3 regions of the Escherichia sp. XD33 genome follow, and region 2 is predicted to be linked to each of the others. Evidence: predicted binding sites of a transcription regulator. Region 2 holds the regulator's gene; each other region holds the start of a gene.
What was found. Region 2 encodes CRP, which controls carbon source genes, mostly activating them, when cyclic AMP is high. Its sites were predicted from a motif close to ATGTGANNNNNNTCACAT; they were not measured.
Positions count from the first base shown of each region.

Region 1: the regulator CRP is predicted to act here: its motif matches at 1,494-1,511, upstream of udp (uridine phosphorylase).
Region 3: the regulator CRP is predicted to act here: its motif matches at 3,209-3,226, upstream of K0778_RS11585 (acetyl-CoA C-acetyltransferase).

Region 1 is NZ_JAENDM010000015.1:22,945-31,063, forward strand. Features, by position in the region: gene K0778_RS11065 (tripartite tricarboxylate transporter permease) at 1-571, shown strand, start outside; gene udp (uridine phosphorylase) at 605-1,369, opposite strand; gene K0778_RS11075 (dienelactone hydrolase family protein) at 1,631-2,440, shown strand; gene K0778_RS11080 (cysteine hydrolase family protein) at 2,697-3,365, shown strand; gene K0778_RS11085 (DUF2877 domain-containing protein) at 3,371-4,231, shown strand; gene fdrA (acyl-CoA synthetase FdrA) at 4,326-5,885, shown strand; gene K0778_RS11095 (DUF1116 domain-containing protein) at 5,882-7,306, shown strand; gene arcC (carbamate kinase) at 7,299-8,119, shown strand, end outside.
Region 2 is NZ_JAENDM010000006.1:132,457-140,575, forward strand. Features, by position in the region: gene argD (bifunctional acetylornithine/succinyldiaminopimelate transaminase) at 1-389, shown strand, start outside; gene K0778_RS06105 (YccS/YhfK family putative transporter) at 455-2,545, opposite strand; gene crp (cAMP-activated global transcriptional regulator CRP) at 2,596-3,228, opposite strand; gene K0778_RS06115 (OsmC family protein) at 3,530-3,934, shown strand; gene K0778_RS06120 (phosphoribulokinase) at 3,989-4,858, opposite strand; gene K0778_RS06125 (YheU family protein) at 4,912-5,130, opposite strand; gene K0778_RS06130 (hydrolase) at 5,124-6,146, opposite strand; gene K0778_RS06135 (ABC transporter ATP-binding protein) at 6,146-8,059, opposite strand.
Region 3 is NZ_JAENDM010000016.1:12,339-20,457, forward strand. Features, by position in the region: gene K0778_RS11570 (transcriptional regulator) at 1-388, opposite strand, end outside; gene K0778_RS11575 (helix-turn-helix transcriptional regulator) at 722-1,354, opposite strand; gene K0778_RS11580 (amino acid permease) at 1,814-3,043, opposite strand; gene K0778_RS11585 (acetyl-CoA C-acetyltransferase) at 3,298-4,479, shown strand; gene kduI (5-dehydro-4-deoxy-D-glucuronate isomerase) at 4,766-5,602, shown strand; gene kduD (2-dehydro-3-deoxy-D-gluconate 5-dehydrogenase KduD) at 5,632-6,393, shown strand; gene araE (arabinose-proton symporter AraE) at 6,708-8,119, shown strand, end outside.

The sequences.
Region 1 (8,119 bases), on a different contig from region 2:
CGCGAATGGCTGCACCGGTGGCGCATTGTTACCTATGCTGACGCTGGGGATCCCTGGCGATGCGGTAACCGCCATCATGCTGGGCGCGTTAACGTTACAGGGAATGCAACCAGGCCCGCTGATGTTTACCGACCACGGCGATATGGTTTATACACTGTTTGTCGGCATGATCTTCTGTTACTTCATGCTACTAGTTCTTGGACTGCTCTCTTTGAAAGTCATCGGTAATGTGGTGAAAATTCCCGGCAATATTCTCACACCGATGATCCTCGCACTTTGTGTGGTCGGGACTTATGCGTTGAACAATAGCCTTTTTGATGTTGGCATTATGCTGATTGCAGGCGTGGTGGGCTATTTCATGCAGAAAGGAGGATATCCGGCATCACCCGTAGTGCTGGCATTGATTATGGGGCCAATGGCGGAAAGTAATTTTCGCCGTGCGCTGTCGCTTTCTGGTGGGTCACTCGACTTTCTGTATACCCGACCGATCACTCTGGCATTGCTGACTCTGGCAGCCTTTACGCTACTGACGCCAATAATCCGCAAAATAATGCGTTTACGGCGTCAATAACTGATATCGCTCCCCGAAGTTGGGGAGCGTTTTTTATTTCAGCAGACGACGCGCCGCTTCCACCACGATTTTCACCGCATGGCTTTCGGTTTGTTTCATCGTCTCAGCATTCGGGATCTCTTGCTGGGTGCGGTTAACGATAACCCCCGCTACCATACCGGCACGCAGGCCCTGACTTGCACACATGGTCAGCAGGGTTGCAGATTCCATTTCATAGTTCATTACGCCCATCGCCTGCCACTCTTCCATAGAACCTTTAAAGTGACGGACTACGCGACCAGAGTAAGTATCGTAACGTTCCTGACCAGGGTAGAAGGTATCAGAAGAAGCTGTCACGCCAACGTGAGTCGTCGCGCCAATGGATTTCGCAGCTTCAACCAGCGCAGTCGTACATTCGAAATCAGCGACAGCCGGGAATTCCAGCGGTGCGAAGTGCAGGCTCGCACCATCCAGACGAACAGACGCCGTGGTAACCAGGACATCACCCACATTAATATGCGGCTGAATAGCGCCCGTTGTGCCGATACGCAGGAAGGTGCGAATGCCCAGCTGTGCCAGCTCTTCAACAGCAATAGAGGTAGACGGGCCGCCGATACCGGTAGAGCAGACGATAACAGGTTTACCATCCAGCTCTGCACGCCAGGTGGTGAATTCGCGGTGAGATGCCAGCTTAACCGGCTTATCCATCAGCGCGGCGATCTTTTCCACACGATCCGGGTCGCCAGGGACGATGGCAAGCGTAGCCCCTTGTAAATCGTTTTTAGTGAGGCCGAGATGAAAAACATCAGACTTGGACATATACAACTCCTCTGTGAATCGGTTTAGTCAGAAGAAGCAAAAAGACACTTTACCGAAGGGTTTAACATTTTTTCGTGATACTCATCACCATGACGAAAATGCGTTGCATAAATTTACCCGCCAAAAGTGATGCAAATCACATAAATCACTCTTCATTCTGCAGGACTGCATAAAAGATGAGCCGATTCAGGCAATGTGATTTGTTGCATGCTGACTATAGTTAACATTGCGCAACATTTTTATAAGGGTACGGAGAATACCATGGCAACAACACAACAATCTGGATTTGCACCTGCTGCATCGCCTCTCGCTTCGACCATCGTTCAGACTCCGGACGACGCGATTGTGGCGGGCTTCACCTCTATCCCTTCACAAGGGGATAACATGCCTGCTTACCATGCCAGACCAAAGCAAAGCGATGGCCCACTGCCAGTGGTCATTGTAGTGCAGGAAATTTTTGGCGTGCATGAACATATCCGCGATATTTGTCGCCGTCTGGCGCTGGAGGGGTATCTGGCTATCGCACCTGAACTTTACTTCCGCGAAGGCGATCCGAATGATTTTGCCGATATCCCTACGCTGCTTAGCGGTCTGGTAGCAAAAGTGCCTGACTCGCAGGTGCTGGCCGATCTCGATCATGTCGCCAGTTGGGCGTCACGCAACGGCGGCGATGTTCATCGTTTAATGATCACCGGATTCTGCTGGGGTGGACGTATCACCTGGCTGTATGCCGCGCATAATCCACAGCTAAAAGCCGCAGTGGCGTGGTACGGCAAGCTGACAGGCGATAAGTCGCTGAATTCACCGAAACAACCTGTTGATATCGCAACCGATCTTAACGCGCCGGTTCTCGGCTTATATGGCGGCCAGGATAACAGCATTCCGCAAGAGAGCGTGGAAACGATGCGCCAGGCGCTGCGGGCAGCAAACGCGAAAGCAGAGATTATCGTCTACCCGGATGCCGGGCATGCATTCAACGCCGATTATCGCCCGAGCTATCATGCCGAGTCTGCGAAAGACGGCTGGCAGCGAATGTTGGAATGGTTTACACAGTATGGTGTTAAAAAGTAACGCCATAGTCGCTAAATCTGATGATTAAGCTCACACAATTTCAACGATTTTTTTAATCTCAAAACCATACAGCATCAAAAAATTTGTTGCTGTATGCCACTCTTTGACTCCCTTCACATTCGTCATCACACCACCTGCTGAATGCAAAAATTTCGTTGCTGTGCGGCAAACTTTTTTCCTGTTTTGTGCCGCTTTTCTCCTGAATACTCGTTCTCAGAACAACTGGATCGTTTAAACATCAGACAGGAGATTTACCATGACGCAATCCATTTTTCAGGCTCAACCCTTTGAATTACCTTTTGATCCGCGCACAACTGCACTGGTCATGATCGACATGCAGCGTGACTTTGTCGAAGCAGGGGGCTTCGGTGAGGCACTGGGCAATGATGTTTCACTGGTACGCACGGCTATCGCACCATGTACAGAGGTGCTGGCAGCCGCACGTCAAAAAGGAATTATGGTTATTCATACTCGTGAAGGCCATCGTGCAGACTTAAGCGACTGCCCGCCAGCCAAACTGACGCGCGGCGGAAAAACCTTTATTGGTGAACCAGGACCGATGGGACGCATTCTGGTCAGAGGTGAAGCAGGTCATGACATCATTCCTGAACTGTACCCGGTGGCAGGCGAACCGGTGATTGATAAGCCTGGCAAAGGCGCGTTTTATCAAACCGACTTACATCTGATTTTGCAAAACCACGGTATCAAGACGCTGATAGTTTGTGGTGTTACAACCGAAGTTTGCGTAACCACCACCGTGCGCGAAGCAAATGATCGTGGCTATGAATGCATTATCCCGGAAGATTGTGTCGGCTCCTATTTCCCGGAATTCCAGAAATACGCCCTCGAGATGATCAAAGCACAAGGTGCCATTTTCGGTTGGGTTACTGATTCCAAAGCCATTATTGCAGGTCTGGAAGGCTAACGCCGATGGTACAGGTTACGCTTTGCGCATCGTCGTTGGGATATCTTTTCCCGCAGAATGAAACGCAAGATTTACGTCTGCATAGCGCTTTTAAACATGCGGTAAATCTGTATTCAGACGCGGGAACATTCATCACTCTGTTGTGTGCGCAAACGTATCTGAATCTCCCTGATGCTGCCAGAGTCTGGCTACCTGAATGTTGGGACTGGCGAAGAGAGATTGCCCATTCAGATCCCATTCAGTTAACCCCAGGCTTACTGCGGACACCTCGATTTTGTGTGGCGCTCGATAACGCAACGCTCTGGCAGTCGCCATTTGTGGGGGGAATGCTGACACTTGAGGCATTCCCTTTGGTTTTCCAGCACTACCCAACGATGGCATCGCAACGGCTTTTATTTTGTCTGGAACATAACGTTCAAAGCACATTGCACCTGCCGGATAGTCTCACGCACCAGGGATTAGCGGTTATGGAGCATCCAGATGCGCTGGAACGCCAGGTGCCACAACTGATCGGCTTTGGTAAAGGCTTAACGCCCGATGGAGATGACTATTTGTTGGGCTATCTGGCAGCGCTCTGGTTATGGCAACTCCCTGCACCACTTGCCGATCATCAATACCGGTTGCAGCAGGCAATTGATCAACATGCGCACAACACCACGGATATCAGTCGTCATTATCTGGAGCGTGCGCTTCAGGGACATTTTTCAGAACCGATTTGCCAGTTACTCGCACAACTGGTTGGGAGCGCATCGGCAATGACAATCGCATCCTGTGCAGAACAGGTCATGCAATTTGGCGCAACGTCAGGAGTAGATTGCCTTGCAGGAATGCTGCATGGCTTTCGAACCCTGAACACCATGAATTGATTTCAACCTTTTCTCCCGTAGCCCGTTTATGGGGCTACACGGGGATGCTTTGCCCGAATTTTGCTATCGGGCGGAATGAAACAGGCGTAACAGCATGAAAGTTAAATATAAAGTTTTCAGTAATCTTTATCAGGACTCAGTTTCTCTGATGCAGATTTCCGCGCAAATCAGCAAGTTGCCCGGTATTCAACAGGCCTCGGTCGTCATGGGAACGCCCAATAATCTCGAACAATTGCGCGATGCGGGTCTGGGTAACGAAATCAACGCCAGTCCCAATGATTTAGTGATTGCAGTCATGGGTGAAGAAGATATTTGCAATGAAGCACTGGTACTGGCCCAGCAACGTCTGACCAGCAAACCCGATGATGAAACGGATAGTGGCATTAAATCACCGGAAAAGGTCAGCCTGGAAATGGCACTGGAAGCCGAACCCGAAGCCAACCTGGCACTCATTTCTGTACCGGGAGACTACGCCGCCGCCGAAGCAATTAAAGCGTTAAACCTCGGAATGAACGTGATGATGTTCAGCGATAACGTCAGTATCGTGCAGGAAAAATCCATCAAAACGCTTGCCCGAGAACGTCAGCGCATCGTAATGGGACCTGACTGTGGAACCGCCATTGTTAACGGCATTCCGTTAGGCTTCGCTAATGTGGTGAAACGCGGAGCAATTGGTGTTATTGGCGCGTCAGGCACCGGGCTACAGGAAGTGACTTGCCGAATCGACCAGCTCGGAGCGGGTATTTCTCAGGCGTTGGGAACAGGCGGACATGATCTCAGTGAAGAGATTGGTGGAATATCGATGCTCTTCGCTTTAGATGCGCTGGCGCAAGACGATGAAACTCGCGTAATTGTGCTGATTTCAAAACCGCCTTCACCGATCGTTGCCCGGACTATTCTGGAGCGTGCCGAGGCTTGTGGAAAACCCGTGGTGGTGAATTTCCTCGGTGCGAATCCGCATGATCTGGCACGTCCCAATATCACCGCGGCCACCACACTTGCCAGCGCCGCAAATATCGCCGTGGCGTTACTGAATGATCAACCACTTCCGACTATCGAGACCGAAATTTCCTGCGACGATCTCACAATGTTACAAAACGCCTGCCAGCGCCTGCCAGCCCATCGCCAGGCGATACGCGGTGTTTTCGCCGGAGGAACCTTCTGCTACGAAGCGCAACTTATCTGCCAACAAAAGGGATTCAGCGCAGCCTCCAATACGCCAGTTGCGGGTAATCGTGCTCTGGCAAATATCTGGCAAAGCGAAGATCACACGTTGATCGATATGGGCGACGATGATTTCACCCGTGGCAAACCGCATCCAATGATCGACCCGACTCTGCGCAATCAACGTCTGCTCAACGAACTCAACGACTCACACACTGCCGTCGTGTTATTCGACCTGGTACTTGGTTATGGCGCTTCCACTACGCCTGCCAGCGAATTACTGGACCAACTTTCACACATCGACATGAATAACGCACCGTTGCTGATTGCGCACGTTTGCGGAACGGAAGCTGATCCGCAAATACGCAGTCAGCAGATAAGCGCACTACAAAATGCGGGCATCATCATTGCCAGCAGCAATGCACAGGCGGCGCTATGGGCCAGCGCCGTTGCGCAGACTCAGTTGCAGAAAAAGGGGCTAAACGCATGAATACCTTATTTAATCAGCCTTTGAAGGTCGTGAACGCGGGACTACACAGTTTTGCTGACAATATTCAACACGCCGGGGGAAGCGCAATTGCACTCAATTGGCAGCCACCAGCACAAGGCGATATTGACGCTGGATTGGATCTGGCATCGTTGCTACGTCATCCCCTGGTAGAAAATGCCAACCAAATCGCCATGACACGTTATCTCGAAGCACAGCCCGTGCTGATGGATGTCATGCTCGCTAAAGAGGCCATTCCAGCAATGGCTGAACAAAAACGTATTTTGCACTCTGGCCCGCCGATTGCCTGGGAAGAGATGTGTGGTCCGGTAAAAGGGGCGATTATTGGTGCCATGCTGTACGAAGGTTGGGCCACCAGCCAGCAAGACGCTGAAAACCAAATAAACGCAGGCGAAATCGACCTTGCCCCTTGTCATCATTATCACGCGGTTGGCCCAATGGCAGGCATCATCAGCCCGTCGATGCCGTTATGGGTGGTAGAAAACAAAACCAACGGCCATCGTACTTTTAGCAATTTCAATGAAGGTCTGGGTAAGGTTCTCCGTTTTGGCGCCAATAACGATGAAGTTCTCAATCGTCTGGCCTGGATGCGCGATGAACTGGCGCCGGCAATGAAAGCAGCAATCGCACAACACGGCGAGCTGGAACTCAAGCCATTAATGGCGCAGGCGCTGCATATGGGGGATGAAGTTCATAACCGCAATGCTGCCGCTACCGGTTTGCTGATTAAGCGCCTGCTCCCGGCATTGCTGGCCTGCTCTCTTCCACAGGAACATATCCAGCGCGTCGTGGCATTTATCACCGGTAACGATCACTTCTTCCTCAATCTTTCGATGGCCGCCTGTAAAGCAATGATGGATGCCGCCGCCAATGTACCGTTCAGTTCAATGGTTACGGTGATGGCGCGTAACGGGGTGAATTTTGGTATTCGGCTTTCCGGTACTGGCGATCGCTGGTTCCAGGCTCCTGCCAATGCCGTTGAAGGTCTGTTCTTCCCCGGATTTGGCGTCGACGATGCCGCTGCTGACCTGGGTGATAGCGCAATTACTGAAACCGCAGGTGTGGGTGGCTTCGCGATGGCGTCATCTCCAGCGATCGTCAAATTTGTGGGAGGCACCCCTGCCGATGCCACCAATAACAGCCGTAGGATGCAAGCAATCACCCTCGGTGGTAACCCCGCATTTACACTTCCTGCCCTCAATTTTGCCCCCACCGCAGCAGGGATTGATGCGCGTAAAGTGACCGATCGCGGCATTTTACCGGTCATCAATACGGGTATCGCCCACAAACAAGCGGGGGTCGGGCAAATTGGTGCCGGGATCACCACTGCGCCGATGGCCTGTTTTGTCGCCGCTGTACGTGCACTGGCGGAGATCGTCGCAAAGGAGAACCATCATGGTTAAGCCACTGGCTGTCGTCGCGGTTGGCGGCAATGCGCTCATTCAGGACGAGCAACGCAATAGTATTCCCGATCAATATGTTGCAGTGATGGAAAGCGTGCAACATATCGTTGATATGGTTGAAGCCGGATGGGACCTGGTACTAACCCACGGTAATGGCCCGCAGGTGGGCTTTATTCTGCGCCGCTCTGAACTCGCCAGTAACGAAGTTTCTCCGGTTCCACTTGATTACGCCGTGGGTGATACACAAGGTGCAATTGGCTACATGTTCCAGAAAGCGCTGCATAACGAATTGGCTCGCCGTGGCATAAACAAACCGGTAATTGCCCTGGTGACACAAACGCGAGTCAGCCCACATGACGATGCTTTCGCCAGCCCCAGTAAACCAATTGGCGCGTTTCTCGATGAAGCAACAGCCCAACAACGCCAACAACAACTCGGCTGGACGCTGATGGAGGACGCCGGGCGTGGTTGGCGGCGTACAGTTCCCTCTCCTGCACCACTGGAAATTATTGAGCACGACACCATCGCTCACCTGGTGCGCCAGGGATATCTGGTTATTGCCTGCGGCGGCGGCGGTATTCCGGTGGTGCGAGACGGGCAACAACTGAAAGGTGTGGAAGCCGTGATCGATAAAGATCTGGCCTCCGCGCTGCTCGCCAGTCAGTTAGGCGCAGATCTGCTGGTGATCCCCACCGGTGTAGAAAAAGTAGCGATTAACTTTGGTACACCACAACAACAGTGGCTCGACGCTATCAGCGTTGCCGAAGCGCAAACGCTGTTGCGGGAAGGTCAGTTTGGTGTCGGCAGTATGCA
Region 2 (8,119 bases):
CTGGTTCTCACGGTTCCACCTACGGCGGTAATCCTCTGGCCTGTGCAGTAGCGGGCGCGGCGTTTGATATCATCAATACCCCTGAAGTGCTGGAAGGCATTCAGGCGAAACGCCAGCGTTTTGTTGACCATTTGCAGAAGATCGATCAGCAGTACGATGTGTTTAGCGATATTCGCGGTATGGGGCTGTTAATTGGCGCGGAGCTGAAACCACACTACAAAGGTCGGGCGCGTGATTTCCTGTATGCGGGTGCAGAGGTTGGCGTAATGGTGCTGAATGCCGGACCGGATGTGATGCGTTTTGCACCGTCGCTGGTGGTGGAAGATGCGGATATCGATGAAGGGATGCAACGTTTCGCCCACGCGGTGGCGAAGGTGATTGGGGCGTAAATAAGACGCATCAGGCAAAAGATGTGGATGCGGCGTGAATGCCTTATCCGATGGTTTAACCTGTATTACGCCTTCGAATCCCGCAACTTGCGACTCAGCCAAATCCCGTGATGCGGTCGCTGACGCCATGCCATCGACGAAATGGTGTGCATGGTGTTCAGATGACCAATAACCCGCTGTAAATGCTGCTCCAGCGTACCTGCCGCGCCTTCGTGCGGCTGCATCTCCGGCGCATCCATGATATTGGCATCGCCAGAACTACCCGGTTCGTCATACTCCAGTCGCTGCTGACAACGCTGAATGGCGATTTCACAAGACTGTAAATACTCTTGTGCCAGTTCAGGTGGCAATGCCCGGTGTTCCCGCGCCAGCGTGGTCATGGCATTAATATGCTCAACAATAAACTGGCTGTGCGTTACCCACAGTTTCATATCTGCCAGATAATGGCTGTTAAACGCCGGTTCCTGCATCGCCTGATTCAATGAGTTATACAGAGTGTTATGTGCCTGATTTACCCGCATTCGCTGCCAGGCCAGTGGCGTAGGTTGCGGATCCTCGCTAAGAATCAAGCGAATCGCTTCCTGATAGGCTTCTAAAGCGTCATGGGCGTTTTTACGCAATAACCCGCTCTGCCACTGCGGCCACAGCCAGACAGTACCGCCGAAAGCAATTAAACAACCAATAATGGTATCGATAAGACGCGGAAGGATGTATTGCTCGCCGTTCAACCACAATAGTTGCAGGGTATACACTGCGGTAATAGTAAAACCGACCGTCGCCCAGCCGTAGTTTTTGCGCAATATCAGGTAGCTGGCGAGGGTGGTAATCAGCATCAACGTCAGGGTGTAACCTTCGGGAATTTTAAAGTGCAGCGCCACGCCCGCAATGATTAACCCGACCACGGTTCCCACGGAGCGATTCACAATCCTCAGACGGGTTGCGCCATAGCCATTTTGTGTCACCAGCAATACCGTCATCAGGATCCAGTACGACTTCGGCAGATGCAGCGCGGTGCCCATCAGGCTGGCAACGCTTAACATCACACTGAGTCGTCCGGCATTGCGTAGCGCCGGAGACTTTAGTGACAGATAACTTTTCAGCGCCGGAAGTAATGGCATTCGCCGCTGTTTATCGGCCAGTAAGTCACGGGCATAGAGCGGTTTTTGGGTGCGCAGCACGCGGGCGATGCGGCTGAAATGCCAGTAGCAGAATTGCCCAACCGGATTATCCGGATGCTGGCGGGCGATTTTTTCCAGTGCGCCAATTTGCTTTTCCATCGTAAAACGCGTTGGCAGGCGATGGTAAAGAATGTCATCAGCCAGCACGCGCAGGCGAGCGGCGACGGTTTGCGCATTCCAGCGGATAACTTCTTCCGCATGGCTACGCTCGACCAGCTTTTGCACCTCTTCCGGCTGATGCAAACTGACCGAAATATGTTCCTGTAAATCCAGCGCCTCCTGGAAAATACGCAGCATCCGCTTGTAGTCAGTATTATTTTGCGCGGAAAGCATATGCATTTGCTGATAGCACTGGGTAATTAGATCGACCGCTTTTTGCTGGCGCACCAGCAGCGGCGGCAGCGCTTTTTCAGGGTCGGTGTGCTGGGTAAGCAGGCTGTATTTGGCTTCACAATAATCTGCCAGTTCACGGTACAGCAGACTTAGTGACTCGCGCAGCGGTTGTTCGCGCCAGATCCAGAACCAAAACCAGTTAAACAATCCGTACCAGAGAGTGCCCAACGCATAGATGAGCAACGGTTCCCAGACCGGCATGTATCCCGCCAAACTGAGGGTAAAAATGGCGGCGAGCAGCGATGCAGGAAGCAATTTTGCGTGCAATGGCCCCAGCTCAGCAGTGACGCCAAGTACCAGCGTTAATCCGGTCAGCAAAAAGGGCAGGGGAACATCTTTTGCCAGTAGTAGCTGTGTCAGCAAGCTACAGGTGGCAAACAGCGACGCACCAATGATTAAGCGTTTGAAAAAACGTTTATGAGGCGTATCAAGGCCCGCAATATTGCAACAGGCAGGAACGAGGGAGAAGAGCAGACCGAATCGTAATTCGCCAAGCATTAACCCAACGGCCACGGGCAAACATAGCACCAGCGTTTGTCGAAGTGCATAGTTGATATCGGGGTGATAAATCAGTCTGCGCCACATCGGGGGAAACAAAATGGCGCGCTACCAGGTAACGCGCCACTCCGACGGGATTAACGAGTGCCGTAAACGACGATGGTTTTACCGTGTGCGGAGATCAGGTTCTGATCTTCCAGCATCTTCAGAATGCGTCCCACGGTTTCACGAGAACAGCCGACAATCTGACCAATTTCCTGACGGGTAATTTTGATTTGCATACCGTCCGGGTGAGTCATAGCGTCTGGTTGTTTTGCCAGATTCAGCAGAGTCTGTGCAATGCGGCCCGTCACGTCGAGGAACGCCAGGTTGCCCACTTTCTCTGAAGTGACTTGCAGACGACGCGCCATCTGTGCAGACAAACGCATCAGAATGTCCGGGTTTACCTGAATCAATTGGCGAAATTTTTTGTACGAAATTTCAGCCACTTCACAGGCGGTTTTCGCACGTACCCATGCGCTACGTTCCTGGCCCTCTTCAAACAGGCCCAGTTCGCCAATAAAATCACCCTGATTCAGATAGGAGAGGATCATTTCTTTACCCTCTTCGTCTTTGATCAGCACTGCCACAGAGCCTTTAACGATGTAGTACAGCGTTTCCGCTTTTTCACCCTGGTGAATAAGCGTGCTCTTGGATGGGTACTTATGAATGTGGCAATGAGACAAGAACCATTCGAGAGTCGGGTCTGTTTGCGGTTTGCCAAGCACCATGCGCGGTTATCCTCTGTTATAAGCTTTCTCCAGAGCCAGATAACGCCGCTGTCTCTGGATTGCCGAAATATGCTTCCCGCTACCTGGGAAGGGGCTATCAACTGTACTGCACGGTAATGTGACGTCCTTTGCATACATGCAGTACATCAATGTATTACTGTAGCATCCTGACTGTTTTAGCATAGCTTTCGCTTTGTGTCTCCTGGTGTCTCGCTTCAGCATGACCCAGGTCGCCTTCCGTTGCGCGATTTGGTTAGTACGCGTACTCTGTCAGGAAAATTGACGCAGTGGAGTAGCAAAAATGCAAGCGCGAGTGAAGTGGGTCGAAGGGTTAACTTTTCTGGGCGAATCTGCCTCTGGTCACCAGATTTTAATGGACGGCAACTCAGGCGATAAAGCACCAAGTCCGATGGAAATGGTGTTGATGGCGGCGGGTGGTTGCAGTGCCATCGATGTGGTTTCGATCCTGCAAAAAGGGCGTCAGGATGTGGTCGATTGTGAAGTAAAATTGACCTCTGAACGCCGCGAAGAGGCACCACGCCTGTTTACGCACATTAATCTGCATTTTATCGTCACCGGTCGCGACCTGAAAGACGCAGCGGTTGCGCGTGCGGTTGATCTCTCTGCCGAGAAATATTGTTCAGTGGCGTTGATGCTGGAAAAAGCGGTGAATATTACTCACTCGTATGAAGTGGTTGGCGCGTGATTTAACTATCCCGTTGTGAAGCCGGATAGTATTTTATCCGGCGTAATAGCAGAGTTACTCGATTTTCTTTCCTTCCATCAATCGTTGCACCAGCGGCAGCATAATTAATTCCATTGCCAGACCCATTTTGCCGCCCGGTACCACTAACGTATTGATGTGGGAAATGAATGAGCCTTGCAACATCGCCAGCAGCCAGGGGAAATCGATCCCTTCCAGATTACGAAAATGGATCACCACAAAGCTTTCATCGAGCGACGGGATACCTTTTGCCGCGAACGGGTTTGAAGTGTCGACGGTGGGAACGCGCTGGAAGTTAAGATGGGTGCGGGAAAACTGCGGTGTGATGTAGTTGATATAGTCTTCCATTGAACGCACTACTGAGTCCATCACTGCTTCTCGTGAGTGCCCGCGCTCGCTGGTGTCGCGGATCAGTTTTTGAATCCACTCAAGGTTAACGATAGGCACCACGCCGACCAGTAAGTCCACATGCTGCGCAACGTTATGCTGTGGCGTGACTACGCCGCCGTGTAAACCTTCATAAAACAGTACATCAGTGGGTTCCGGTAAAGGTTGCCAGGGGGTGAATGTCCCCGGTACCTGATTCCACGGTACGGCTTCGTCGTAGGTATGCAGATATTTGCGAGATTTCCCTTTGCCGCTCTGACCGTATTCAATGAAGGTTTGTTCCAGCAGGCCGAAGTCGTTAGCCTCGGGGCCGAAGTAGCTGATATGCCGCCCGGCGTCGCGCGCTTTGCGGATCGCCATGTCCATTTCCGGGCGGGTGTAACGGTGAAAACTGTCGCCTTCCACCTCAGCTGCATGCAGATTTAACTGCGCGAATATTTTACGAAACGCGAGGCTGGTGGTGGTGGTCCCCGCGCCGCTGGATCCTGTTACCGCAATGACCGGATGTTTGGCAGACATAGTAACTCCATGACTTAGCTATCATTATTATCTCGTCCGCCGACGGTTGCAGGTTATTCGCGAAACTGACTGCGCGGCATAATATTGACCGTTTCGTGCAGCTCCGACCATACCAGCACCGCTTCTCCGCACTGTAGCTGGCGTTTGACGTCGGCGACTTTCTGTTCAAGTGTACGCTCATGTTCACCATAATCGGTGCCTTCACGTAACACAAAGCTTTCAATTAAATTTTCCAGCGTTTCGGGGGAGAGGTCTTGCCACGGAATCAACATGATTTCGCCTCCAGATACGTTGTTAACCAGTCAGGAATGCGTGACTCCAGCCACATTTGCGGATGAAGTAATGTACCGCCAATAAAGCCAACATGACCGCCATGTTCAGTCAGTTGATACTCCACCTGCGGGGGGAGACTTTCCGGTTTCGGGATCACCTGATGATCCATAAACGGATCGTCTTTGGCGTGAATAATCAGCGTCGGTTTGGCGATCCGGTTCAGCATCGGCATGGCGCTACACTGACGATAATAGTCGATAGCGTCAGCGTAGCCGTGAATTCTGGCGGTGATGAGATCGTCAAATTCACGGATGCGACGTACCGATTTTAACTGCGCGAGATTAATCGGCAGTGTTCCGGGGTAGGCTGCCAGCTTGCGCGCGGCATTGGCTTTTAACAGGTTCAGCAAGTAACGCTGATAAACGCGGGAAAAGCCCTTTTCCATATGATAGCTACAGGCTTCCAGCATAAACGGCGCAGAGACAATCACCGCCGCATCAACCGGGAGATCATTGCCTTCCTTTGCCAGCAAACAGGCCAGCATATTACCGCCGAGCGAATAGCCGACGGCAGCCGTTGGCGCATGACCAAATTCGCGTTGCAGCCAGCGTAAAAACCAACTGGCGTCTTCGGTTTCGCCCGAATGGTAAATGCGGTGCATACGGTTTGGTTCACCGCTGCATCCGCGAAAATGCATCACCACGCCCAGCCAGCCGCGCTTTTGCGCCGCCTCAACCAGACCGTGGGCGTAAGGGCTATTGAGACTGCCTTCCAGCCCGTGAAATACCACTAAACGCGGTTTATGCCGCGCCTGTGCTGGGGCTTCACTCCACGCGAGATCGACAAAATCGCCGTCGGGCAACTCCAGCCGCTGCCAGTACGGGGTGAATTTCACCTTGCGACGAAACAGACGCGGCAGCATGGTTTGCAGATGACAATTGCTAAAGCCGCGCATAGGGGTGAATTCAGCACTGCTGCTGAATTCATTGGCATCGGTCGTCGTTATCTGCGCCATCAGTTGCTTTGGCCTTCCAGCAACATCTGCTCAAGCTGCTCCTGGGCTTCCAGCCATGCCATTTCGCACTCTTCCAGGCCGGATTTGGCGCTGGCTTGCTGTTGCAGGCAGGCGGTCAACTCCGCTTTACGGCTCTGGTCATACAGTTCGCTGTCGCCGAGTTTCTCTTCTGCCTGCGCCAGTTGCGCGTTCAGCTTCTCCATCTCTTTTTCCAGACGGGCAATCTCTTTACGCAGTGGCTGGGTTTGCGCACGCAACTCCGCTTCCCGACGCTTCTGATCTTTACGTGCCTGGGCGCTGTTCGCGTTCTCTTTTGGCGCTTCGTCGGCCTGGTTTTCCTGCTTTTGTACGTCGCTCAACCACTGTTGATAATCTTCCAGATCGCCGTCGAACGGTTCGACTTTACGATCGTGAACCAGGTAGAGATCGTCAGTGGTGGAACGCAGCAAATGACGGTCGTGCGAAACGACAACCAGCGCGCCTTCGAACTCGATTAATGCTTCGGTGAGTGCCTGACGCATGTCGAGGTCAAGGTGGTTAGTCGGTTCGTCGAGCAGCAGCAGATTCGGACGCTGCCAGACGATTAATGCCAGTACCAGGCGGGCTTTTTCCCCACCGGAGAAGCGGCGCGTTTCTTCGGTTACTTTATCGCCCTGGAAACCAAAGCCGCCGAGGTAGTCACGCAGTTTTTGCTCCAGCTCCTGCGGCGCTAAACGTGCCAGATGTTGAATAGGCGATTCGTCGGCGCGCAAGTATTCAAGTTGATGCTGGGCGAAGTAGCCGAGCTTGATCCCTTTCGCCAGACCAATTTCACCGCTGACTGGCGCAAGTTCACCGGCTAACAGTTTGATTAATGTCGATTTACCTGCGCCGTTGCGGCCTAGCAGACCAATGCGCGAGCCGGGGACCAGGTTCAGTTTAATCGAGTCGAGAATAATGCGATCGCCATAGCCCGCGCTGACTTTTTCCATCTTCAGTAACGGATTTGGCAGGCTTTCCGGCGCGCGGAAGCTAAAGCGGAACGGGTTGTCGACGTGCGCGGGGGCAATCAGCTCCATACGCTCGAGCATCTTAATGCGGCTCTGGGCCTGCTTCGCTTTGGTGGCTTTGGCACGGAAACGGTCGATATAACTTTGCAGATGCGCTACGCGTTCCTGCTGGCTTTCGTACATCGCTTGTTGCTGCGCCAGACGGGTGGCGCGCTGTACTTCAAACGAACTGTAGTTGCCGGTGTACTCGAACATGCTTTGTTGTTCGATATGAATAATTTTATCGACGATCGGATCGAGGAAGTCGCGGTCGTGAGAGATCAGGATCAGCGTGCCCTGATAGCTCTTCAGCCATTTTTCCAGCCAGATAACGGCATCGAGATCGAGGTGGTTAGTCGGTTCGTCGAGCAGCAGCAAGTCTGAACGGCAAATCAGCGCCTGGGCAAGGTTAAGACGCATACGCCAGCCACCGGAGAAATCACTTACCGGGCGCTCCAGTTGTTCATTGCTGAAACCGAGGCCGTGCAGCAGGCTGGCGGCACGGGAGCGAATACTCCATGCGTCAATAGCATCCAGCTTGCCATGAATGGTCGCAATGGCGTGCCCGTCGTTACGTTCGTTGGCGTCGTGTAGCTGCGCTTCCAGTTGACGATATTCACGGTCTCCGTCAATGACATATTCCAGCGCCGCTTGCGGTAACGCCGGCGTTTCCTGATTCACCCACGCCAGTTGCCAGCTTCCCGGAAAGGTGTAGCTGCCGCCGTCGGCGCTGATTTCATTTTTCAGCAATGCCAGCAGGGTAGATTTACCACAGCCGTTTTTACCCACCAGGCCGACTTTCTGCCCGGGGTTGATGGTGGCGGTGGCATTATCCAGCAGGACGCGCACGCCGCGACGAATTTGTAACGAGGAGAAAACAATCATAAGGCGCCGTATGTTCAGACTATGTTAACTTATCATTATGATAATGTAATGTAATGTATG
Region 3 (8,119 bases), on a different contig from region 2:
TTATGGCAGGTGGGGCATTGTGTGTATGTGCGTCTGTTGACGAGTTTATTACATGATTTTGTATGTTAATGTCATTATGGATCTTGAATCCTCTTCTCGGCACGGTTGCAATTAGCGAGTGGGTAGTATCACCAACAGCGCGAAATCCGCGTCTGATAATGGATATGTTCTGATATAACGTGTTAGTAGGCACACGCATACCTTCTTCTTCCCAGACTCTGGTGAAAAAATCTTGTTGTGCAACCACATCAGGAAAAGCTTCAAGTAGAAGTGATAAACATCGACTGGCTGGCGTTGTCAGAACGACGTTAAGATCGGCGTTATGTACCGATATTAATTTTCGGTGCTCAGGCCAGAACTCGATATTATCGTTAATAATCCAGTACATACGTCAATAAACACTAAATCAATCGAAATGGAGATCACATAGTTTGCTAAGTATATTGGTATTTACGGCATAAATATATATTAATTTTATATTTATCATGATGATTGAAATGAGGCTTTAATGTTGCAACGTAAAACTTTACGTAAATTAACATGGTTAACATTTATGCCACTATTGTTTGTAAATTCATATTTCGTAATGCTTCTGAATTTTTCGTGTGATGGTTTTAAATACTATGGTGTTTACTCTTGAGGGGACGGCCTATTTATAAAATACGGACATTTCAATAAATGCCCGTATAAACAGAGTATGATTCTGGCTGGTCGTTGAGTATCAATGTTGGACCGAATGTGAACGAATAAATAATTCGTTTATTTTACCACCCATTCTCTTTTCGATTCGTTGCTTGTACGCGTAGATGCTACGGATATCCATATCCAGAACTTCAGCAATCTGATATGGATTATAACCAGAAACCATATACCCCATTATGGTGAATTCCATCTGAGTTAATGTGTTACCTCTGGTAAATGATAAATAACGACCAATAAATAGTTGTCTGATCTTTTCATTGGCAACATCAAGACCATCATCATTATATATGACAGCAGATATTGCTGAGTTGTGTTTTCGCCAGTAATTAGCTAACGATTGCATATTGCGGTCGCTGACTAAAACAATCCCCATGTCAGTACTTGCAAGATAGTCAATCCAGTCTTTTTCAAGGAATAGACGTAAAAAACTTACTGAAAAATCGACAAAAATATATCCGCTTAATCTCGCATTGTGGTTTTTTGTTAAGATACCTTCTACCACACCACGATTAAAATATGAACTTTCTTCGGGCCACATACAAAAACACGAGTTTGCGCAATACTGCAAACGCGGTGACTCTTCTGGCATTATTTGGCAATGCATTGAGCAACTATTGCATGTAAGACTTTTATAACGACTACAAAGCCCCATGTTAAGAACCTCCCTATCCGCATATAATTGCATAATTTCATTGGTTATTGATGATGTCAATACACCATGATTTTGTAATTTTGCCGGGAAAAATTGCGATTAATCTGTATTTGCTATAATTCTGAGTAAGGCATTTAAAAATGCATTTCTCGTTATCAAATATGATTATGTTTCACTGATTTAATCTTGCATGGTTGAGAGCGGTCCAGATAACTATCTCATGGTATGAGAATATCTATATCGCAAATTGTTTTTGAATGACCAGAAGATATCTTGCGAATCTAAGTTATGCATCTTAAATAGTCTTATTTAAGATGTTCAGATCTCTTTGTGTGTTTAACTAACTGATAATACTAGGATATGACGAGAGAAGTGATAGGGTGGAATAATAACAAATGAATATTATGAAAAATGGAATGGTTCAAAATTGTAGCAATTTTGAACCATCCACAACTGATATTAGCTAAAGAACATTACCGATACGCACAGGATACCCACGATCAGCGTAATCAGATTTCCGATGGAACGCCAGGGTTTAAGCGCCGGGATGAGATACGTTGACAGCGTAGGCATGATGAAAAGTATCATGGCAATGAGCGGGCCGCTGATCGCGTAAATCATCGAAATCGCGTTCGGGTTAATGCAACAAACAATGAAGGTAATCAGCGATACCAACATAATTGATAGTGCGCGGTTAAATGCACGACTTTTCTTTACACCAACCTGCTGTAGTGTTGTTTTGACGACCTCTGTGGCACCTTCAATAACGCCAAAGTACGTACCCAGGAATGATTTCGACATCGCAACTACTGCGACAATAATCCCGGAAATTGACAACCATGCTGGGGCGTTCGGCAGCATAGAAAGCGTCGATAAAATGGTGACCCCTTCTTCTTTAGCAGCTTCAATATACGAAGGTGGAATAGAAAGCAGGCAGCTAAAGACAAAGAACAGTACACTTATGCAGATGATGAGATAAGCGACTTTCATAATTTTTTTGCATTTATCCATAGCGTGTTCGCCATATTTTTCACGTCTGTCTATGGCAAACGTAGAAATAATGGGCGTATGGCTAAAGGCGAAAACCATCACGGGAATCGATATCCATATCTGGTGAAGGGTATTCTGATTGAACTCTACCTGGGTTGTTAATAGATCAGGTTGCCAACTACCGACAAGGTAAATGGAAAGAAATAAGAAATAGGCAATCAATGGGAATACCAAAAATCCCATTACCCGAATAGTGGCATGACGTCCCATCAGAAAAATGAGATTCAGAATTAATACAACACCCAGACTCACCAACATACGGATGCGAAGATCAATAACCATATGCTTTGCCAGCTGTTCCGTAAGTGAGTTGGTAATTGCCACTGCATATATCAACACGACGACAAAAAAGGCGATGAAGTACAGCGTGGTAATCAGATTACCAATCTTCTTGCCATAGTAGTGTGTTACCGCGCCCGTTATCCCTTCACCTGCTGATGTTTTTGATGAGAGGATGAACTGGCACAAGGCTTTATGTGGCCAATATGTTAAAGGCCAGGCGACCAGAGCAGTAATAAACAGGACCACAGCCCCTGCCGAACCTAACTGAATAGGAAGGAAGAGCGTGCCTGCACCAACGGCTGTGCCGTAGAGCGCGAAACTCCACAGAGTTTCTTCTTTAGACCAAATATTAGACATTATCTGAACGTATCATCTACAAATTAAACAAAATGGAGGGCAATTTACCATAAACCAGGTTAAGTATGGGAGATTAACGCCCTATCTACCCCTCTATTGGTGGGTTAGTGGTTGCAAACCTTACGTGCCAGTTATGTCTCTGACTGCTGCTCAGGCATATTTCCTTTGTGATAAAAATCACTTTTTTTAAACAATTAAGATAACTGTAATTAACAATCATTTACTATTGCACTGTTAATTGGTGCGAGGTTGTGATGAAAGACGTTGTGATTGTCGGGGCGTTACGGACACCTATCGGCTGCTTTCGTGGTGCGTTAGCGGGTCATTCCGCCGTGGAACTTGGTAGTCTGGTCGTGAAAGCGTTAATAGAACGTACCGGCGTTCCTGCATATGCGGTGGATGAAGTAATTCTTGGTCAGGTGTTGACTGCAGGGGCAGGGCAGAATCCGGCAAGGCAATCGGCTATTAAAGGTGGTCTGCCTAATAGCGTTTCTGCAATCACTATTAATGACGTTTGCGGTTCCGGGCTTAAAGCACTGCATCTGGCTACTCAGGCGATACAGTGTGGCGAGGCTGATATTGTCATCGCCGGTGGCCAGGAAAACATGAGCCGCGCACCACATGTTCTGACTGATAGCCGCACCGGTGCACAGCTTGGCAATAGCCAGTTGGTTGACAGTCTTGTGCATGATGGGTTGTGGGATGCCTTCAATGATTATCATATTGGTGTCACCGCCGAAAATCTGGCTCGCGAATATGGCATCAGCCGTCAGTTGCAGGATGCTTACGCACTTAGCTCGCAACAAAAAGCGCGAGCGGCGATTGACGCCGGACGATTTAAAGATGAGATCGTCCCGGTAATGACCCAAAGTAACGGGCAGACGTTGGTTGTTGATACCGATGAACAGCCACGCACTGACGCCAGCGCAGAAGGCTTAGCCCGTTTAAATCCTTCATTTGATAGTCTCGGTTCTGTGACAGCGGGTAATGCATCATCCATAAACGATGGCGCAGCTGCGGTAATGATGATGAGCGAAGCCAAAGCACGAGCGTTGAATTTACCCGTGCTGGCCCGCATTCGCGCATTTGCCAGCGTTGGTGTAGATCCGGCATTGATGGGAATTGCGCCGGTGTATGCGACCCGCCGTTGCCTGGAGCGTGTAGGCTGGCAGTTGGCTGAAGTCGATCTTATCGAGGCTAATGAAGCGTTTGCTGCACAGGCGCTTTCGGTTGGCAAGATGCTTGAGTGGGATGAGCGTCGGGTCAATGTCAATGGTGGCGCGATCGCACTCGGTCACCCGATAGGCGCTTCCGGTTGCCGAATCCTGGTTTCTCTGGTTCATGAAATGGTGAAACGTAATGCCCGCAAAGGACTGGCAACGCTTTGTATCGGCGGGGGCCAGGGTGTGGCATTGACCATTGAACGTGACGAATAGCTCTGCATTTCCTCCTTACCGATAAATATCTGCCGTCATTAATCTGTTGAATAATGATGGCTGGCAAGTCGACATACATTTTCTGGGCTCCCTCATTTTTCCATTCTCATGACATATTCGTGATCGACACTGCACTTTTTTTAATCCTTAACTTAAAAATGAAACATTGTTTTATTTTTAATTGAAAACCCTAGCCCATGGGCATATCATCCCTTTATAGAGAAAACGAAACAGTGTTTCACTATCGTTTTCTATTTTCACGCTTCACTGATTATCGGAGGTTGATGTGGACGTAAGACAGAGCATCCACAGTGCGCACGCAAAAACGCTGGATACCCAAGGGCTGCGCAATGAATTTTTGGTTGAAAAGGTATTTGTCGCCGATGAGTACACCATGGTTTACAGCCACATTGACCGAATTATTGTTGGCGGCATTATGCCGATAACTAAAACGGTTTCCGTTGGCGGGGAAGTTGGTAAACAACTCGGCGTAAGCTATTTCCTTGAACGTCGCGAGTTAGGTGTTATCAATATTGGCGGTGCCGGTACGATTACTGTCGATGGCCAATGCTATGAAATCGGTCACCGCGACGCCCTGTATGTTGGTAAAGGTGCAAAAGAAGTTGTCTTTGCCAGTATTGATACCGGCACTCCGGCGAAGTTTTATTACAATTGCGCACCCGCGCATACGACGTATCCCACCAAAAAAGTCACACCGGACGAAGTATCTCCAGTCACGTTAGGCGATAACCTCACCAGTAACCGTCGCACGATTAACAAATATTTTGTCCCGGATGTACTGGAAACCTGCCAATTGAGTATGGGGCTGACGGAGCTGGCTCCGGGTAACTTGTGGAACACCATGCCGTGTCACACCCACGAGCGCCGGATGGAAGTTTATTTCTATTTCAATATGGATGATGACGCCTGCGTTTTCCACATGATGGGGCAGCCGCAAGAAACGCGTCATATTGTGATGCATAACGAGCAGGCGGTGATCTCCCCGAGCTGGTCGATCCATTCCGGTGTCGGAACCAAAGCTTATACCTTTATCTGGGGCATGGTCGGTGAAAACCAGGTCTTTGATGATATGGACCATGTGGCCGTTAAAGATTTGCGCTAGTTGTGGGCATAAACGAATAAGGTATTGTTATGATTTTAAGTGCATTTTCTCTCGAAGGTAAAGTTGCGGTCGTCACTGGTTGTGATACTGGACTGGGTCAGGGGATGGCGTTGGGGCTGGCGCAAGCGGGCTGTGACATTGTTGGCATTAACATCGTTGAACCGACTGAAACCATCGAGCAGGTCACAGCGCTGGGGCGTCGTTTTTTAAGCCTGACCGCCGATCTGCGAAAGATTGATGGTATTCCAGCACTGCTGGATCGCGCGGTAGCGGAGTTTGGTCATATTGATATCCTGGTGAATAACGCCGGATTGATTCGCCGCGAAGATGCTCTCGAGTTCAGCGAAAAGGACTGGGACGATGTCATGAACCTGAATATCAAGAGCGTATTCTTCATGTCTCAGGCAGCGGCGAAACACTTTATCGCGCAAGGCAATGGCGGCAAGATTATCAATATCGCGTCAATGCTCTCCTTCCAGGGCGGGATCCGTGTGCCTTCTTATACCGCATCAAAAAGCGGCGTGATGGGTGTGACGCGATTGATGGCGAACGAATGGGCTAAACACAACATTAATGTTAATGCGATAGCCCCGGGTTACATGGCGACCAACAATACTCAACAACTACGGGCAGATGAACAACGTAGCGCGGAAATTCTCGACCGCATTCCAGCTGGTCGTTGGGGACTGCCGAGTGACCTGATGGGGCCGATAGTGTTCCTTGCCTCCAGCGCTTCAGATTATGTGAATGGTTATACCATTGCCGTGGATGGCGGTTGGCTGGCGCGTTAATTCATTCTTCTTACTTTTATGACCCTGCCGCATGGCAGGGTTTTTTATACCTGTAGATCATCATAATCCATATCATGGTTATGAAATAATCCATATTAATTATCAATTAATGAACTTTATGAATTTTATCTGCTGTAAAATTAGGTGGTTAATAATAATCTCAATAATTCAACTTAATTTGAAAATTGGAATATCCATCACATAACGACATGTCGCAGCAATTTAATCCATATTTATGCTGTTTCCGACCTGACACCTGCGTGAGTTGTTCACGTATTTTTTCACTATGTCTTACTCTCTGCTGGCAGGAAAAAATGGTTACTATCAATACGGAATCTGCTTTAACGCCACGTTCTTTGCGGGATACGCGGCGTATGAATATGTTTGTTTCGGTAGCTGCTGCGGTCGCAGGATTGTTATTTGGTCTTGATATCGGCGTAATCGCCGGAGCGTTGCCGTTCATTACCGATCACTTTGTGCTGACCAGTCGTTTGCAGGAATGGGTGGTTAGTAGCATGATGCTCGGTGCAGCAATTGGTGCGCTGTTTAATGGTTGGCTGTCGTTCCGCCTGGGGCGTAAATACAGCCTGATGGCGGGGGCCATCCTGTTTGTACTCGGTTCTATAGGGTCCGCTTTTGCGACCAGCGTAGAGATGTTAATCGCCGCTCGTGTGGTGCTGGGCATTGCTGTCGGGATCGCGTCTTACACCGCTCCTCTGTATCTTTCTGAAATGGCAAGTGAAAACGTTCGCGGTAAGATGATCAGTATGTACCAGTTGATGGTCACACTCGGCATCGTGCTGGCGTTTTTATCCGATACAGCGTTCAGTTATAGCGGTAACTGGCGCGCAATGTTGGGGGTTCTTGCTTTACCAGCAGTTCTGCTGATTATTCTGGTAGTCTTCCTGCCAAATAGCCCGCGCTGGCTGGCGGAAAAGGGGCGTCATATTGAGGCGGAAGAAGTATTGCGTATGCTGCGCGATACGTCGGAAAAAGCGCGAGAAGAACTCAACGAAATTCGTGAAAGCCTGAAGTTAAAACAGGGCGGTTGGGCACTGTTTAAGATCAACCGTAACGTCCGTCGTGCTGTGTTTCTCGGTATGTTGTTGCAGGCGATGCAGCAGTTTACCGGTATGAACATCATCATGTACTACGCGCCGCGTATCTTCAAAATGGCGGGCTTTACGACCACAGAACAACAGATGATTGCGACTCTGGTCGTAGGGCTGACCTTTATGTTCGCCACCTTTATTGCGGTGTTTACGGTAGATAAAGCAGGGCGTAAACCGGCTCTGAAAATTGGTTTCAGCGTGATGGCGTTAGGCACTCTGGTGCTGGGCTATTGCCTGATGCAGTTTGATAACGGTACGGCTTCCAGTGGCTTGTCCTGGCTCTCTGTTGGCATGACGATGATGTGTATTGCCGGTTATGCGATGAGCGCCGCGCCAGTGGTGTGGATCCTGTGCTCTGAAATTCAGCCGCTGAAATGCCGCGATTTCGGTATTACCTGTTCGACCACCACGAACTGGGTGTCGAATATGATTATCGGCGCGACCTTCCTGACACTGCTTGATAGCATTGGCGCTGCCGGTACGTTCTGGCTCTACACTGCGCTGAACATTGCGTTTGTGGGCATTACTTTCTGGCTCATTCCGGAAACCAAAAATGTCACGCTGGAACATATCGAACGCAAACTGATGGCAGGCGAGAAGTTGAGAAATATCGG